2 regions of the Spongisporangium articulatum genome follow, and region 1 is predicted to be linked to the other one. Evidence: predicted binding sites of a transcription regulator. Region 1 holds the regulator's gene; the other holds the start of a gene.

Evidence for each region. Region 1 encodes LexA, which represses DNA repair genes until DNA is damaged. Its sites were predicted from a motif close to TCGAACANNTGTTCGA; they were not measured.
Region 2: the regulator LexA is predicted to act here: its motif matches at 4,190-4,205, upstream of ACIB24_RS17725 (HNH endonuclease signature motif containing protein).

Annotation. Positions count from the first base shown of each region.
Region 1 covers NZ_JBITLV010000003.1:312,817-321,301, forward strand. The annotation lists gene ACIB24_RS11070 (vitamin B12-dependent ribonucleotide reductase) at 1-1,763, opposite strand, end outside; gene nrdR (transcriptional regulator NrdR) at 1,856-2,329, opposite strand; gene lexA (transcriptional repressor LexA) at 2,730-3,476, opposite strand; gene ACIB24_RS11085 (LysM peptidoglycan-binding domain-containing protein) at 3,668-4,045, shown strand; gene ACIB24_RS11090 (acyl carrier protein) at 4,187-4,426, shown strand; gene ACIB24_RS11095 (ATP-dependent DNA helicase) at 4,423-6,528, opposite strand; gene ACIB24_RS11100 (ATP-binding protein) at 6,734-7,135, shown strand; gene ACIB24_RS11105 (DUF6114 domain-containing protein) at 7,208-8,485, opposite strand, start outside.
Region 2 covers NZ_JBITLV010000006.1:113,045-121,529, reverse strand. The annotation lists gene coaBC (bifunctional phosphopantothenoylcysteine decarboxylase/phosphopantothenate--cysteine ligase CoaBC) at 1-1,182, opposite strand, end outside; gene rpoZ (DNA-directed RNA polymerase subunit omega) at 1,215-1,475, opposite strand; gene gmk (guanylate kinase) at 1,513-2,136, opposite strand; gene mihF (integration host factor, actinobacterial type) at 2,193-2,507, opposite strand; gene ACIB24_RS17725 (HNH endonuclease signature motif containing protein) at 2,666-4,168, opposite strand; gene pyrF (orotidine-5'-phosphate decarboxylase) at 4,438-5,277, opposite strand; gene carB (carbamoyl-phosphate synthase large subunit) at 5,274-8,485, opposite strand, start outside.

The sequences.
Region 1 (8,485 bases):
CCGCCGCCGACCAGCTTCTTGAACTTGACCAGCGAGAAGTCGGGCTCGATACCCGTCGTGTCGCAGTCCATCATGAAGCCGATGGTGCCCGTCGGGGCCAGCAGCGAGGCCTGCGCGTTGCGCCAACCGTTCACGTTGCCGATCTCGAGCGCGGTCTCCCACTGCCTGGTCGCCTCACGCTGCACGTCGGCGTCCATCGGGTGCATCGTGCGGATCGCGTCGTTGGCGGCCGCGTGCTTGCGCATCACCCGGCGGTGCGCGGTCTCGTTCAGCGCGTAGCCGTCGTACGGGCCCACGACGCCGGCCAGCTCGGCCGAGCGGCGGTAGGCGGTACCGGTCATCAGGGACGTGATGGCCGCGGACAGCGCCCGACCGCCCTCGGAGTCGTAGCCGAGGCCCGAGGCCATCAGCAGCGCGCCGAGGTTCGCGTACCCGATGCCGAGCTGGCGGAACGCCCGCGTGGTCTCGGTGATCGACTCGGTCGGGAAGTCGGCGAAGGTGATCGAGATGTCCATCGCGGTGATGACGATCTCGACGGCTTTGACGAACGTCGCGGAGTCGAAGCTGCCGTCGTCCTTGAGGAACTTCAGCAGGTTCAGGCTGGCCAGGTTGCAGGACGAGTTGTCCAGCGACATGTACTCAGAGCACGGGTTGCTCGCGGTGATGCGACCCGACTCCGGCGTGGTGTGCCAGTCGTTGATCGTGCCGTCGTACTGGATGCCCGGGTCGGCGCACTCCCACGCGGCCAGGGCCATCTTGTCGAAGAGGGCCTTGGCGTCGACGGTCTCGATGACCTCACCGGTGGTGCGGGCGCGCAGGCCGAACTGCTCACCGTTCTCGACCGCGCGCATGAACTCGTCGTTCACGCGGACCGAGTTGTTCGCGTTCTGGTACTGCACCGAGACGATGTCGCGGCCGCCCAGGTCCATGTCGAACCCGGCGTCGCGCAGCGCGCGGATCTTGTCCTCCTCGCGCGCCTTCGTCTCGATGAACTCCTCGATGTCCGGGTGGTCCACGTCGAGCACGACCATCTTGGCCGCCCGCCGGGTGGCGCCACCGGACTTGATCGTCCCCGCGGAGGCGTCGGCCCCGCGCATGAAGGAGACCGGCCCGGATGCGGTGCCGCCGCTGGCCAGCAGCTCCTTCGAGGAACGGATGCGGGAGAGGTTCAGGCCGGCCCCGGAGCCGCCCTTGAAGATGAAGCCCTCCTCCTTGTACCAGTTCAGGATCGAGTCCATCGAGTCGTCGACCGACAGGATGAAGCACGCCGAGACCTGCTGCGGGGAGGCGGTTCCCACGTTGAACCAGACCGGGGAGTTGAAGCTGAACACCTGGTGCAGCAGCATCCAGGTCAGCTCGTGCTCGAAGACCTCGGCGTCGGCCGGCGAGGCGAAGTAGCCGTTCTCGCGGCCGGCCTTCACGTAGGTCAGGACGACCCGGTCGATCAGCTGACGGAGGCTCCACTCTCGCGCGTCGGTACCGACCGCCCCCCGGAAGTACTTGGTGGTGACGATCGTCGAGGCGTTGACCGACCAGAACTCCGGGAACTCGACGTTCTTCTGCTCGAAGATCGTCTCGCCGGACTTCCAGTTGGTCTGGACGACGTCCCGCCGCTCCCACGTCACCTCGTCGTAGGGGTGGACCCCCTCGGTGGTGTACACGCGGTCGATGGTCAGGCCGGTGGTCTGGACCCGGGGTGCGTCGCCGTGCTCGGAACCCTGTCGCGCGTCATGCGCGGGTCGGCCGGAAGCCGTCTCCGTCATGCTGGAATTCCCCTTATCGTGCGAGTGGACGTATGAGTTGCTTGGTGACCGCCGGCGACGAAACCTTCCCCAGCCCCGCCGCCGGCGGTGGTTCATGTGGGTGGCTCCACACCCGTGGGCTCGCGTTCGGCCCGCAGCAGCGTGATCGCCGACTCGAAGTCCTCGAGGTTGTCGAACGCCTGGTAGACGCTGGCGAACCGCAGGTACGCCACCTCGTCGAGCTCCCGCAGCGGAGCCAGGATGGTCAGCCCCACCTCGTGCGCGTCGATCTCGGCGCACCCGGTGCTGCGGATGGTCTCCTCCACGCGCTGGGCGAGGTGGGCCAGGTCGTCCTCGCTCACCGGGCGGCCCTGGCAGGCCTTGCGGACGCCCGTGATGATCTTCGAGCGACTGAACGGCTCGCTCGCCCCGGAACGCTTCACGACGGTGAGGCTGGCCGTCTCGACCGTGCTGAACCGGCGGCCGCACTCCGGGCACTGGCGGCGCCGCCGGATGGCGGTGCCGTCGTCGGTGCTGCGGGAATCGACGACCCGGGAGTCACCGTGACGGCAGAACGGGCAGTTCATCTCGACCCTCCTCAGCGATCCCGACCTGTATCGCAGTCGCACTCCGTAGAACACCCGGGCGCCCCGACCCCTTCCACGTACGAGGCGGAAGAGCGACTACATCTGGGTGAAACACATCGGTGTAACTACAACATCTGGGGGTAGACGTTAAGCCTCAACCCCAGGAGGCGCAACCCTGCCACGCCCGCGTCGCTCGGAAGTCGCGAGGAATCCGGGCCGGCCTGCGGGACCGCCGCTGGTCACGACGGCTTCGTGACTTTGCGCAACCAAAACTCTACCCGCCGTGATGAGTTCGGGGCTCATCCGTTCGCCCCCTGGACGGGCGGGACGACGAACGCCCGGCCCCCGCGGACGGGGCACCGGGCGCTCGGCGAACCTTCGCGTGGGACCTGACGCGCGCTCAGACCCGGCGCATGACGGCGACGACGCGGCCGAGGATCGTGGCGTCATCACCGGGGATCGGCTGGTAGGCCTGGTTAGCCGGCAGCAGCCAGATGTGACCGTCGCGCCGCTTGAAAGTCTTCACGGTCGCCTCACCGTCGATCATGGCCGCGACCACCTCGCCCTGCTCGGCCACGGGCTGCCGGCGCACGGCCACCCAGTCGCCGTCGCAGATCGCCGCCTCGATCATCGAGTCGCCGACCACCTTCAGCAGGAACAACTCACCCTCGCCGACCAGCTGGCGGGGCAGCGGGAACACCTCGTCGACGGCCTGCTCGGCCAGGATCGGGCCACCGGCCGCGATGCGCCCCACGACCGGGACGTACGCCGGTGCCGGGCGATCGTCGCCGGCCGCCCCCTCACCCAGGCCCACCCCGAGGCCGGCGCCCTCGCCGACCTGGACCTCCACGCGACCGGACTCGCCGGGCAGGATGACCTCGATGGCCCGCGGCCGGTTCGGGTCGCGCCGCAGGTAGCCCTTGCGCTCCAGGGCCGTGAGCTGGTGCGCGACGCTGCTGGGGCTGGTCAGGCCGACCGCCTCGCCGATCTCCCGCATGCTCGGCGGGTAGCCGCGCCGCTCGACCGCCGACCGGATGGTCTCCAGGACGCGCCGCTGGCGGGCCGTCAGCCCGTCGCCCCCGGGTGGGCCGTCGGGCAGCGTGTGCACCTGGGCACCGGCCTCCTCCTGCGGGTCACGACCTGTCATGACGACCTCCCTGGTGAGCCGGCGGACAACCTCTGTCTTCGCGATCACCGTAGGGGCCGGACGCGACACAATCAAACACGTGTTCGAACGTGTCTCGATTCTGTCGGTGCCGCCTGATAGACATACACCTGTTCGATCGAACGCCCGTTCGACGGACAGTTGTTCGAAGATCGAGCCAGCAGGAGGCCGCCGTGAGCACCCTCGTCGCACCCCGTACCGTCGGCACCGTCGGCACAGTCGTCCCGGCGCCGGCCCTGAGGTCCTCCACGCTGCGGCTGACCGCCCGTGGCCGGCGCCTCGTCGGGTTCCTCGTGGCCACCGGGCTGCTGCTCGCGGTCGTGCTGGGGGCCCTGCTGCTCAGCGGCACCGCGCAGGCGGGTAGCGACGTGCACCAGGTCCCGGTCGGCTATCACGTGGTGCTGCCGGGCGAGACGCTCTGGCAGATCGCCGGTGAGGTGGCACCGGGGGTCGACCGCCGCGACACCGTGAACGCGCTGATCGAGCTGAACGCGCTGCCCACGGCCGCCGTCCAGGTCGGTCAGAGGCTCGCCGTGCCCGCACAGGCCTGAGCCGGGGAGTTCGACCCGATTCGTCGGGTCAACGGCTGATCCGGGCGTCCTTCTCCGCCGCCAGGGCGCAGCCTGCGGGTATGGTCCCGGTGTCCAGCAGTCCCTGGAGGGCTGTACTTCAGTCCCCGAAGGGATTGGCACGTGAGTGATCCGACGATGGATCTGATGGTCCGCGCGGTCGTCGCCAGACAGCTGCAGGTCCCGCCCGACGACGTGACCGCCGACCTCGACCTGTACGAATGCATGATCGATGACGAGCAGGCCGTCGCGCTGCTGGCCGAGATGGGCCGCGCGCTCGACGTCCGCTTCCCCGACGACTTCCTCGACGGGCTGCACACCTACGCCGACCTGACCACCGCGGTCCGCGTGTCACTCTCCTAGCTCGAACCCTTGGCCCGCTCGTCGAGCCTGCGCAACGCTCCGAGCACGACCTCCCGGTCCGTCGTCGACCAGAACGGCGGCAACGAGGAGCGCAGGAAACCGCCGTAGCGGGCCGTCGCCAGGCGCGGGTCGAGCACCGCCACCACCCCGCGGTCGTCGTCCGAACGCACCAGGCGCCCCACCCCCTGGGCCAGCCGGAGCGCCGCGTGCACGGCCGAGACGGCCATGAAGCCGTTGCCACCCGCCTCGCTGACGGCGCGGGCCCGGGCCGACTGCAACGGGTCGTCGGGCCGCGGGAACGGGATCCGGTCGACCACCACCAGCTGGCACGAGGCGCCCGGCACGTCGACGCCCTGCCACAACGACAGCGTCCCGAACAGGCAGGTCTCCGGCTCCGCGGCGAAGGTCCGGACCAACGTCGCGGTGGTGTCGTCGCCCTGGCACAGGATCGGCACGTCGAGCCGGTCGCGCAACGCGTCGGCCGCCTCCTCCGCGGCCCGTCGCGAGGAGAACAGGCCGAGGGTGCGCCCGCCGGCAGCCCGGATCAGGGTCTCGAGCTCGTCGAGCACGGCCGCGGGCAACCCGTCGCGGCCCGGCGGTGGCAGCGTCTTGGCCACGTAGAGGATCGCCTGGCGCGGGTAGTCGAACGGGCTGCCCACGTCGAGTCCGGACCACGGTGGCGACTCGTCACCGGCCAGGCCCAGCGAACCGGCCATGGAGTCGAACGAGCCCCCGAGCGAGAGTGTCGCCGAGGTCAGCACCACCGACCGGTCCGAGAAGATCCGCTCCCGCAGCAACCCGGCGACCGACAGGGGCGCCACGTGCAACCCGATCCGCTCCCCGCCGTCCCCCGGGCCCGACGGGCGCCGCGACCGCGACACCCAGACCACGTCGAAGCTGCCCGGGCCCCCCGCTCCCCCGGCCAGCCGCTCGGTCACGTCGAACACCTCACCGACCGCGGCGCGCGCGAGTTGCCTTGCCCCGTCGGCGGTTCCGTCGGTCGAGTCCTTGGCCTTGTCCTTCTCGCCCTGGCCGAGCAGCGACATCAGGGCCCGGGCGGCATCCCGCAACGCCACGACGGCCGCCTGCAGCCCCTCCGGCAGGCCCTGCTCCAGCCGCCCCGCCGGCAGGGACGCCAGCACGTCGCCGAACGTCTCGCCGGCCAGCGTGAGGGAGTCGGTGTCGGCCAGCCCGGCCCGGCGCGCCGCCCGGGCCGCGGCCTCCACGCCCGAGGCGGTCAGCTCGTCGGTGATCACCGACGTGACCCGGTCGGGCAGCTCGTGGGCCTCGTCGACGACCAGGACGTCGTGCTCGGGCAGGATGTGCCCGCCCCCGAAGGCGTCGATCGCGACGAACGCATGGTTGGTGACGATGACGTCGACGTCGCGGGCCCGTTCCCGGGCGATCTCGACGTGGCACTGCAGGGCCTGCGGGCAGCGGGTCGCGCCGAGACACTCGTGCGCGGTCACCGAGACCTGCCGCCAGGCCCGCTCCGAGACGCCGGGCACCAGCTCGTCGCGGTCGCCCGTGGTCGTGGTCTCGGCCCACTCCCGCAGCCGCACCACCTCCCGGCCCAGTCGCGACGGGCCCGCACCGATCCACTGTCCGGTCACGGCGGCGGGCGCCGGGTCCGGGTGGTCGGCCGCCTCCGTGGCATCGCCTGCGTCGGGGACGTCGAACAGCGCGTCCTGCGGGAAGCCGCCCTCCAGCTTGTGCCGGCACAGGTAGTTGCTGCGCCCCTTCACCAGCTGCCAGGTCAGCCGCCGGCCGAGGGCGGGTTCGAGTGCGTCGGCCAGCCGCGGCAGGTCACGCTCGACGATCTGCGCCTGCAGGGTCAAGGTCGCGGTCGCCACGACCACGGGCCCGCCGGACTCGACGGCGTGCGCGGCCGCGGGCACCAGGTACCCCAGTGACTTGCCGGTGCCCGTGCCGGCCTGGACCAGGAGGTGCTCGTGCGCATCGACGGCCTTGGCGACCGACTCGGCCATCGCGAGCTGACCCGGACGCGGCGAGCCGCCGATCGAGGCCACCGCCGCCGACAACAGGACCGGGACGTCCGCCCGCCCGAGCGCGGCATCCTTCGGCTCGTGATCTCCGGGCACCAAAGAACCCTAACCTGCCTCCACTGAACTGCTGAATGCCCACGGTCCGCCCGTGTCGGACGCGCCGACCTGGCACCGTTCGTACAGAGCGTTCCGATCACCAGGCGGCGCGCCACAGTCGAGGTTTCAGGGGCGGCGCATGGGTGGCGCGAGGCAACAGAACCGCGACGACGGGCCGGTCGGTTCCGCCGGCCGAGGAGTGAGCGTGGAGTGGTCGCTGGGCCCGGGGGACGCCGGGTCCGCGCGCACGATCCGGCACCTGATCACCCAGGCCCTGCGGGACGCCGCGGTCCCCGGCAGCGACCTCGACTCGGCCGAGCTCGTGGTCGGCGAGCTGCTCTCCAACGTCGTCGTCCACACGAGCGGCCCGGCCCGGGTCTGCCTGAGCTGGGACGGCCGGTACCCACAGCTCGAGGTGGTCGACCACGGGCCGGGGACCGAGGACCTGCCGTGGGTGCTGCCGCAGGATCCGCTGGCCACCGGCGGACGCGGGCTCTACCTCGTCGCGCAGCTGGCCCGAGGCGTCTCGGTCGAGGCGCGCCCTACCGGCGGCGCCACGATCACCGTCACGCTCGACGTGCCGCGCGCCGACCCGCACGCCCTGTGAGACAAGGCTTCCGGACAGCGCAGAACCCGGCCGACCAGGGGTCGACCGGGTTCTGCGATGGGACTGCGGGGGTCAATCGACCGTCGACACCAGGCTCGGCAGCGTGATCTTCTCGGCCTTCACGAGCGCCACGTCGGCGACGCCGTTCGTGATGAAGACCTGGAGCGGCAGGGCCGGCAGCTGGACGTTCGGCAGGTCCGGGGTGAACGTCGTCGGGATCAGCCCGAAGAGGCTGCCCGACATCTTCTTCACGTACAGGTCGACGTTGTAGATGGTGACGTCGTCCTTGGGGTCCGTGATCAGAACCGTGTGCCCGTCGAACTCGTAGGACTGCTCCATGCCGCTCACGACCAGCTTCGAAGCGTGCATCTTCAACACCTTGACGGTGTCGCCGTTGGCCTTCGTGACCGTCGTGGTGCCCTGGTAGGCGAAGCCGTTCAGGGTGAGGCGCTTCGCGTTGAGCTTGGAGCTGCTGTTCGCGACCACGAAGTCGGGGGCGGCCGCCTTCTTCACCGCCGTGTCACCGGCGGCCTTCTGCGCGGCGGTGCACGCCTTCAGCTCGGAGGCCGCCTTGTCGGCCGCCGCCCCGGGCTGGGTGGCGCTCGTGACGGTGTCCGGGCAGTTCGCCGCCGCCGCCACGTCGCCGTCCGTCGACTTGCCGTCGGCCTTGTTGCCGCCCAGACCGGGGATCGTGATGCCACCGATCTTGGTGCCGCCCGTCCCGGCGCTGGCCGAGGCGGAGGGCGTCGCCGAGGGCGACGGGCTGGCCGAGGCGGACGGCGCCGGCTGAGCCGGGGGGATCAGCCAGTCGAACAGGCCCGCCTGGGCGTTGCCGGCCGCCTGGGCCGGCGCCGCGACGATGCCGGACACGGCGATCGCGGCGATGACCAGCGGGACCAGCAGGGTCGACCGGACCTGGGCCTTGGGCGGCTCCAGCTCGGACGACTCGGGGGTCGGGATGCGGGAACGCCACGGGTTGCGCATCGGACGCTCCGATTCGTCGGATTCGTCCGCGGCGCTGGGCGCCGCCGCCGGGGCGGCCGGCTCCGCCGAGTAGGAGGAGCTCGACGTGCCCGACGAGTACGAGTAGTCATCGAACGCCGAACGGCTCACCGGCTCGGCGACGGGCGCCGGCTCCGCGTCCGCCTCGGTCTCGTCGGCCCACGTGGAGGACCGGTGCGAGCCCTGGTACGAGTCGTCGTAGGAGTAGTCCTCGTTCGACTCGTTCGCCTCGTTCGACTCGTACGGGTCGGCCACGGTCGTCTCGGTCTCGTAACCGGCCGCAGCGACCGGTGAGACGTCCTCCGCGGGGACCGGGTCGTCGAATTCACGGACCTCGGCCCCGAGGGG
Region 2 (8,485 bases), on a different contig from region 1:
CACCCCCACCGAGTCCGCACGGTCCGCACGGTCCGCACGCAGCAGGACGACCTCCGTGTCGTCGCGACCGAACACCTTGCCCGCGGACACGTCGTTCACGACCAGCAGGTCGCAGCCCTTACGGGCCAGCTTGGCCCGGGCGTGGTCGAGCACGGAGGAGTCGGCGTCGCCGGTCTCGGCGGCGAACCCGACGACGACCTGACCCGCGGGCGCGCGGCCCGCACCGCGGTTCTCGACGACCTCGACGAGGATGTCGGGGTTGCGGACCAGACGGACGACGGGGGCCTCGTCACTGCCCTCGGTCTTCTTGATCTTGTGGTCGGCGACCGCGGCGGGCCGGAAGTCGGCGACGGCGGCGGCCATCACGACGACGTCGTGCTCGGGGGCGGCGGCGAGGACGGCGTCCCGCATCTGCAGCGCGGACTCCACCCTGACCACGGTCACCGACTCGGGCAGGGGGACCTCGACCGCCCCGGCGACCAGCGTGACGCGCGCCCCGCGTGCGGCGGCGGCCTCGGCGAGCGCGACGCCCTGCCGCCCGCTCGACCGGTTCCCCAGGTATCGCACCGGGTCCAACGGCTCACGGGTGCCGCCCGCGGTGACCAGCACCCGTCGTCCGGCCAGATCCTGGGCCGTCGACGGCTCGCTCGCTACGACCGGGGCGACGAGATCCAGGGCAGCGGCGTAGATCTCCTCGGGTTCGGGCAGCCGGCCCGGGCCCGTGTCGGTGCCCGTCAGCCGCCCGCTCGCCGGGTCGAGCACGTGCAGGCCCCGGGCCCGCAGGGTGGCGACGTTGGCGACGGTGGCGAGGTTCTGCCACATCTCGGTGTGCATGGCCGGGGCCAGCAGCACCGGACAGGTGGCCGTGAGCAGTACGTTGCCGAGCAGGTCCGACGCCAACCCGGCGGCAGCCCGGGCCAGCAGGTCGGCCGTCGCCGGCGCGACGACCACGAGGTCGGCGTGCTTGCCGAGCAGCACGTGCGGGACCCGCGGGACGTCGTCCCACACCGTGGTGCTCACCGGGTGACCGGAGAGGGCCTCCCACGTCGGAGCCCCGACGAACCGCAGCGCGGAGTCGGTCGGCACGACGTGCACGTCGTGCCCGGCCTCGGTGAACAGGCGCAGCAGGAGGGCCGCCTTGTAGGCGGCGATCCCCCCGCCGACCCCGAGGACGACGTTCAGCCGCTGCGTCACGGCAGGCCCGCTACCGGGTACTACTCGGTCGGCTGGGCGACGAGGAGGCCCTCGTTGATCTCGCGCATGGCGACGGACAGCGGCTTCTCCTGCACGTGGGTCTCCACGAGCGGGCCGACGTACTCGAGCAGGCCCTCACCGAGCTGCGAGTAGTAGGCGTTGATCTGCCGGGCGCGCTTCGAGGCGAAGATCACCAGGGCGTACTTCGAGTCGACGGTCGAGAGCAGGTCGTCGATCGGGGGGTTGGTGATCCCCTCGGGCTGGGCGACGGTTCCGGGCAACAGAACTCCAGACGATTGTGGTGTTTCTTCGGTTTCGTCAGCTCTCGCCGACGGGTGCCGGTGACGGCACACCCATCCATGATACGAGCTCATCGGTCGCCTGGTGCACATCGACGTTCACGATGGACACGTCGAACTCGGACTCGGCGGCCATTTCGACCTCGGCGGTGCGCAGCCGGCGGGCCCGCTCCTCGCTGTCCTCGGTGCCGCGGCCGACGAGCCGGCGGACCAGTTCCTCGATGCTCGGCGGCTTGAGGAACACGAAGAACGCGCCCGGCATGTTCTGCCGGACCTGCCGGGCCCCCTGGAGGTCGATCTCCAGCAGGGCGGGGCGGCCCTCGCGCAGGGCCTGTTCGACGGGCCCGCGCGGCGTGCCGTAGCGGTGCCGGCCGTGGACCTGAGCCCACTCCAGGAGCTCACCGGCCTCGACCATGCGGTCGAACTCGGCCTCGTCGACGAAGTGGTAGTGCACGCCCTCGACCTCACCGGGCCGGGGACTGCGGGTGGTGGCCGAGACGGAGAGCCAGACCTGGGGGTACCGGGTGCGGATGTCGGCGGCGACGGTGCCCTTGCCGACGGCGGTCGGACCGGCGAGCACGGTCAGGCGGCTGCTGGTGCCAGCGACCCGACCGTGCTCACGAGGGGTGCCCTGCGACGGCACGGGAACCCCCTCTCCGACCATTGCCTCGGCTCAGCGGTTGTCTCGTCGGACCAGGCTCAGCGGGCGAACCGGTCGACCAGGGCGGCGATCTGGTTGGACCCGAGGCCCCGCACGCGGCGGGACTCGGAGATGCCGATCTCCTCCATGATCTGCCGGGCCCGGACCTTGCCGACGCCCGGGAGGGCCTCCAGGAGCGCGGAGACCTTCATCTTGCCGATCACCTCGTTGTCCTGACCCTCCTTGATGACATCGCCGAGGGAACCCTGGGAGTACTTGAGCTTGTTCTTGATCTCGGCGCGGGCCCGCCGAGCTTCGGCCGCCTTCTGCAGGGCGGCGGCGCGCTGCTCGGGGGTCAGGGGGGGCAGAGCCACTTCGGTCACCTCGGTCAACTCGTGCTGCTCTCAACGGTGGTTGCGGGGCGAGCCGCATGGAAGATCCCATGAGCTGCACTCCCCGATGGCGAACCTAGCGACTCTGCGTACGGTCCAGCAACGCGGGGTCCCGTGAAGTCGGCTCGTAGACACGTGCTTCACCACATCTGCCGGTCGTCATACCAGCGCGCCAGGAAATCCGCGACCGCGGCCTCGCTGAGCGGGGCACCGTCCCAGCGACCGGTCACCGCGTCACTGCCGACGTGCGCGTACTGCCGGGGAACATCGGCCAGGTCCCCGCTCAGGGGTGGCGCCGGTTCCCAGGCCGTGCCGTCCGGCCATGCGAAGGCGAACCGTTGCCGTCCCTGCGCCAGGATCGTGAAGGCACCTTCGTGCAGCAGCCTGTGATGCTCGCCGCAGAGCAGGACGAGGTTGTCCACGGTCGTCCCCCCGCCGCGCCCCCAGTGGACCACGTGGTGGGCGTGCAGGAAGCGGTCCCGTCGGCACCCCGGAGCCCGGCATCCGCCGTCCCGGGTCCAGAGCACCGCCAGTTGTCGCGACGTCGGACGCCGACGGGAGCGGCCCAGATCCAGCGTCCGGCCGTCGCCGGCCAGCACCGCCGTCCGCAGCGCGCCGTCGTCGATCAGCTGCCGCAGGAGCGCAGGTCCGACGGGCGGCCCGTCGCAGAACCGGGCCGGGTCAGGCGTGGGCCGGGGCAGCGCGGACGGCGACGCCGGTCGGTCGCCGCCGACCATCGGTTCCTGACGCACCTCGCGGTCGGTGAGTGCGGTCCGGAGCTCGTCCAGAGGGGCCAGGACGACGACCTGCGCGGCCGGCGCGAAGCGCGGGGCCTCCGGTGCGGCGAGCACGGTCTCGGCCATCGCGACGACGGCCGGGGCGAGGTCGGCCGGGGCTCTTCCGGTCAGCTCGGAGACCGACGCCGCGGGCGGTGACGGTTCCGCGGAACCGTCGCCCGCGACGTGCAGCAGCTCGGCCTGGGCCCGCGCGGTCGCGGCCAGGAACGCCGCTCCGCCGGCCGCGTCGAGGCGGCCCCACACCACCAGCTCGCCCTCGTCGTTCCACCGCCACTGCAGCGACGGGCCCGACTCCCGCGGCGCCGGGACGCGCACGCCGGGGTTCCCGATGACCGCCGCCTCGCCGGCCCTTCCCTGGGCGACGTCACGGTCGAGGACGGCGACCTTCCGCAGGCCGCGGGCGAGCCGCTCGACCTGGGCGGCCGTCGAGTGCAGGGCGGCGTCGACCAGCTCCCCCTCGCTCAATGGCGTGGCCACGCGGGTGATGGCCCGGACCTTCGAGTACGAGAGTCGACCAGCGGCGAAGTTCTCCCGCACGCTCGGCAGGACCGGCTCCCCACCGTCGCCGTGCACGGCCCGGGCGACCCGCAGGTACTCCCGAGCCGTGCGCTCGTCCAGCGCGCAACGCCACGTCAGCCAGTGGACGCACGAGACGACCCCCGGCAGTTGCCACCCCCGGCGCCGGTCGAACTCGGCCAGCAGTTCGAGGAACCGGGCCGTGGCGGCCGCGATCTGCCCCGCCAACGTGCACAGCTGCGTCTCCACCTCGGCGATGGGCACCTGCTCCGGCGACGCCGTGACGACGACCCGGCCCGGCCGGTTCTCCTGCTGACTCAACTGGTGCATGGCCACGCCCCCGCGCGATCGGCGAACATTTGTTCGAACCTAACCCCGGGGTCCGACAGTCGCGGTTCCGCGGAACCGTCCGCGTCCGTCCCGTCGTCGCATGGACGACGCGCAGCTGTGGGAGTCGGCGGGGCTCCTTCGCCCGCTCGGGGCACGGCATGACGGCGGCCGCCGCCGGCGCCACCTACAGCGCCGGGCGCACGACCGAGGACGAGATCGACCTCGGGGTGAGCATTCTCGACCAGGCCATCGGCGACCTGACGTCGGGCTCAGGCCAGGACCGCGCGCACCGAGTCGACCGTGCGCAGGGCCGCATCGCGCAGGGCCCGGACGTCGGGGCCCGCGGCCAGGACCTCACGGCTGCTGTTGGGCAGCACGTGCGGCAGGGCGGCGCCGAACACCTCGCGCAGGTCGGCGGCGGTCGCACCCTGGGCGCCGATCCCGGGCGCCAGGATCGGGCCGTTGAGCGCGCCCAGGTCCACGGAGCGGGCCTCGCCGGTGACGGTGGCCCCGATCACCACGCCGACCGACCCGAGCGGCGCGGCACCGGCGTTGCGGGCCGCGACGTCGTCCACCACCGCCTGGCCCACCGTGCGCCCGTCCGCCCCGCGGGCGAGCTGCACCGACCCGCCCTCGGGATTGGACGTCAGGGCCAACACGAACACCCCGCGCCCGGTCTTCGCGGCCAGGTCGAGCAGGGGGCTCAGCGACCCGAACCCGAGGAACGGGGAGGCGGTCACGGCGTCCCCGGCCAGGGGCGAGCCCTCCCCCGCATAGGCGTCGGCGTAGGCGGCCATCGTCGAGCCGATGTCCCCGCGCTTGGCGTCGACGACCGACAGGGCACCGCCGGATCTCAGATCCGCGAGAACCCTTTCCAGCACGGCGATCCCACGAGAACCGAACCGCTCGAAGAACGCCGCCTGCGGCTTCACCACCGCGACCGAGCCGGCCAGGGCCTCGACGCAGGTCAGGGCGAACCGCTCCAGCCCGCTCACGTCGTCCGGCAGGCCCCACGCGGCCAGCAGGCCCGGGTGCGGGTCGATGCCCACGCACAGCGGCCCCCGGGACGCCGTGAGCTCGCTCAGGCGCGCCCCGAACGTGAGGCTCACGCCTCGCCCCGCAGGGCCCGCAGGGTGGCCGCGTGCTCCTGCAACGACGCCACCTTGACCTCCTCGTTGCGGGCCGCCTCGATCGCCTGGACCGCCGCGGCGAACTGCTGCACGGTGGTGATCATCGGCCGGTCGACCGCCGTGGTGGCCGCGCGGATCTCGTAGCCGTCGGCCCGGGCGGCGGGCCCGGACGGCGTGTTGACCACCATGTCGATCTCGCCGGCGGCGATCCGGTCGACGATTGTCGGTTCGCCGTCCGGCCCCTGGCCGGCGCCGAGCTTGCGCACCACCGTCGACCCGATCCCGTTGCGGCGCAATACCTCTGCCGTTCCCTCGGTGGCCAGGATCTCGAACCCGAGCTGGGTCAGCCGCTGCACCGGGAACACGATCGAGCGCTTGTCCCCGTCGGCCACGGAGACGAAGACCCGCCCCGCGTCGGGCAACCCGCCGTAGGCGGCGGCCTGCGACTTGGCGAAGGCGTGCGGGAAGTCGGCGTCGATGCCCATCACCTCACCGGTGGACCGCATCTCGGGTCCGAGCAGCGAGTCGACCACCGAACCCTGCGGCGTCCGGAACCGCTTGAAGGGCAGCACGGCCTCCTTGACCGACACCGGCGCCTCGAGCGGCATCCGCCCGCCGTCGCCGTCGGCCGGCAGCAGCCCCTCGGCGCGCAGCTGCGCGACGGTGGCCCCGAGCATGATCCGGGCGCACGCCTTGGCCAGCGGCACGGCGGTCGCCTTGGACACGAACGGTGCGGTCCGCGACGCCCGGGGGTTGGCCTCCAGGACGTAGAGAACGCCTGCGGCGAGAGCGAACTGGACGTTCAGCAGCCCGCGCACCCCGACCCCGCGGGCGATCGCCTCGGTCGACGTCCGGATCCGCTCCAGCTCCCCCGCGCCGAGCGTCACGGGCGGCAGCACGCACGAGGAGTCGCCGGAGTGGATACCGGCCTCCTCGATGTGCTCCATGATCCCGCCGAGGTACATCTCCTCGCCGTCGAACAGGGCGTCGACGTCGATCTCGATCGCGTCGTCCAGGAACCGGTCGATGAGAACCGGCCGATCGGGCCCGATCTCGGTCGAGCGGGACAGGTAGTCGGCCAGCTGCGCCTCGTCGTAGACGATCTCCATGCCGCGCCCGCCGAGCACGTACGAGGGCCGGGCCAGCACGGGGTAACCGATCTCGTCGGCGATCCGCCGCGCCTCACCGAAGCTGACCGCCGTCCCGTGCTTGGGCGCGGGCAGCCCAGCGTCGGCCAGGACGACCCCGAAGGCACCGCGGTGCTCGGCCAGGTGGATCGCCTCGGGCGACGTGCCGACGATCGGCACCCCGTTGGCCTTCAGCCGCGCCGCGAGCCCCAGCGGCGTCTGCCCGCCCAGTTGAACGATGACGCCGACCAGCTCACCGGCGGCCTGTTCGGCGTGCACGATCTCGAGCACGTCCTCGAGCGTGAGCGGTTCGAAGTACAGCCGGTCGGAGGTGTCGTAGTCGGTCGACACCGTCTCGGGGTTGCAGTTGACCATGATCGTCTCGTACCCGGCGTCACGTAGCGCGAAAGACGCATGGACACAGGAGTAGTCGAACTCGACGCCCTGCCCGATCCGGTTCGGACCCGACCCCAGGATCACGACCTTGCGGGCGTCGGACGGCACGACCTCGGTCTCCTCGTCGTACGACGAGTAGTGGTAGGGCGTCGAGGCCGCGAACTCGGCCGCGCACGTGTCGACGGTCTTGAACACGGGCCGGACCCCGAGCGCGTGCCGCACGCCACGGATCACGTCCTCCCCCGTCGGGCTCGAGCCGAGCCCGCGCAGGGCGGCCAGCTGGACGTCCGAGAAGCCGTGCCGCTTGGCCTCGCGCAGCAGTTCGGGGGTGAGCTGATCGGCCTCCCGGACGGCGGTCGCCACCTCCTCGAGGAGGAACAGCTGGTCGAGGAACCAGGGGTCGATCTTCGTGGCCTCGAACAGCTGCTCGGGCGTCGCGCCGCCGCGAATGGCCTGCTGCACGTTGAGCAGTCGGTCCTCGGTGGGCCGCTTCACCGACTCCAGCAGCACGGCGAGCTCGGCACCCGCGGGTGCGGCGCCGTCCCAGTGGAACGTCGAGCCCTTCTTCTCCAGGGAGCGGAGAGCCTTCTGCAACGCCTCGGTGAAGCACCGGCCGATCGCCATGGCCTCACCGACCGACTTCATGGTCGTGGTCAGCGTCGGATCGGCCGCCGGGAACTTCTCGAAGGCGAACCGGGGCACCTTCACGACGATGTAGTCGAGCGTCGGCTCGAACGACGCCGGGGTCTTCTCGGTGATGTCGTTGGGGATCTCGTCGAGGGTGTAGCCGACCGCCAGCCGGGCCGCGATCTTGGCGATCGGGAACCCGGTCGCCTTGGAGGCCAGGGCGGACGAGCGGGACACGCGCGGGTTCATCTCGATCACGACGACGCGCCCGTCGGCCGGGTTCACCGCGAACTGGATGTTGCAGCCGCCGGTGTCGACACCGACCTCGCGGATCACGCCGATGCCGATGTCGCGCAGGTTCTGGTACTCGCGGTCGGTCAGGGTCAGCGCGGGCGCCACCGTGATCGAGTCGCCGGTGTGCACGCCCATCGGGTCGAGGTTCTCGATCGAGCAGACCACCACGACGTTGTCGTTGCGGTCGCGCATCAGCTCGAGCTCGTACTCCTTCCACCCGATGATCGACTCCTCGAGGAGGACCTCGGTGGTCGGCGAGTAGTGCAGCCCGTCCCCGGCGATCCGGCGCAGGTCGGCCTCGTCGTAGGCGATGCCCGAGCCCAGGCCGCCCATGGTGAAGGACGGCCGGATCACGACCGGGTAGCCGAGCCCCTCGGTCGCCTTCAGGCAGTCGTCCATGGAGTGGCAGATCACCGAGCGGGCCACACTCGCGTCCAGCCCGTACTTCTGCGACACCCGTTCGACGACGCCCTTGAACAGCTGCCGGTCCTCGCCCGCCTCGATGGCGGCGACGTTGGCGCCGATCAGCTCGACGCCGTACTTCTCCAGCACGCCGGCCGCGTGCAGGGACATCGCCGTGTTCAGCGCGGTCTGCCCGCCCAGGGTGGCCAGCAGCGCGTCCGGGCGCTCCTTGGCGATGATCGCCTCGACCACCTCGGGGGTGATCGGCTCGACGTACGTCGCGTCGGCGAACTCGGGGTCGGTCATGATCGTGGCCGGGTTCGAGTTCACCAGGACGACGC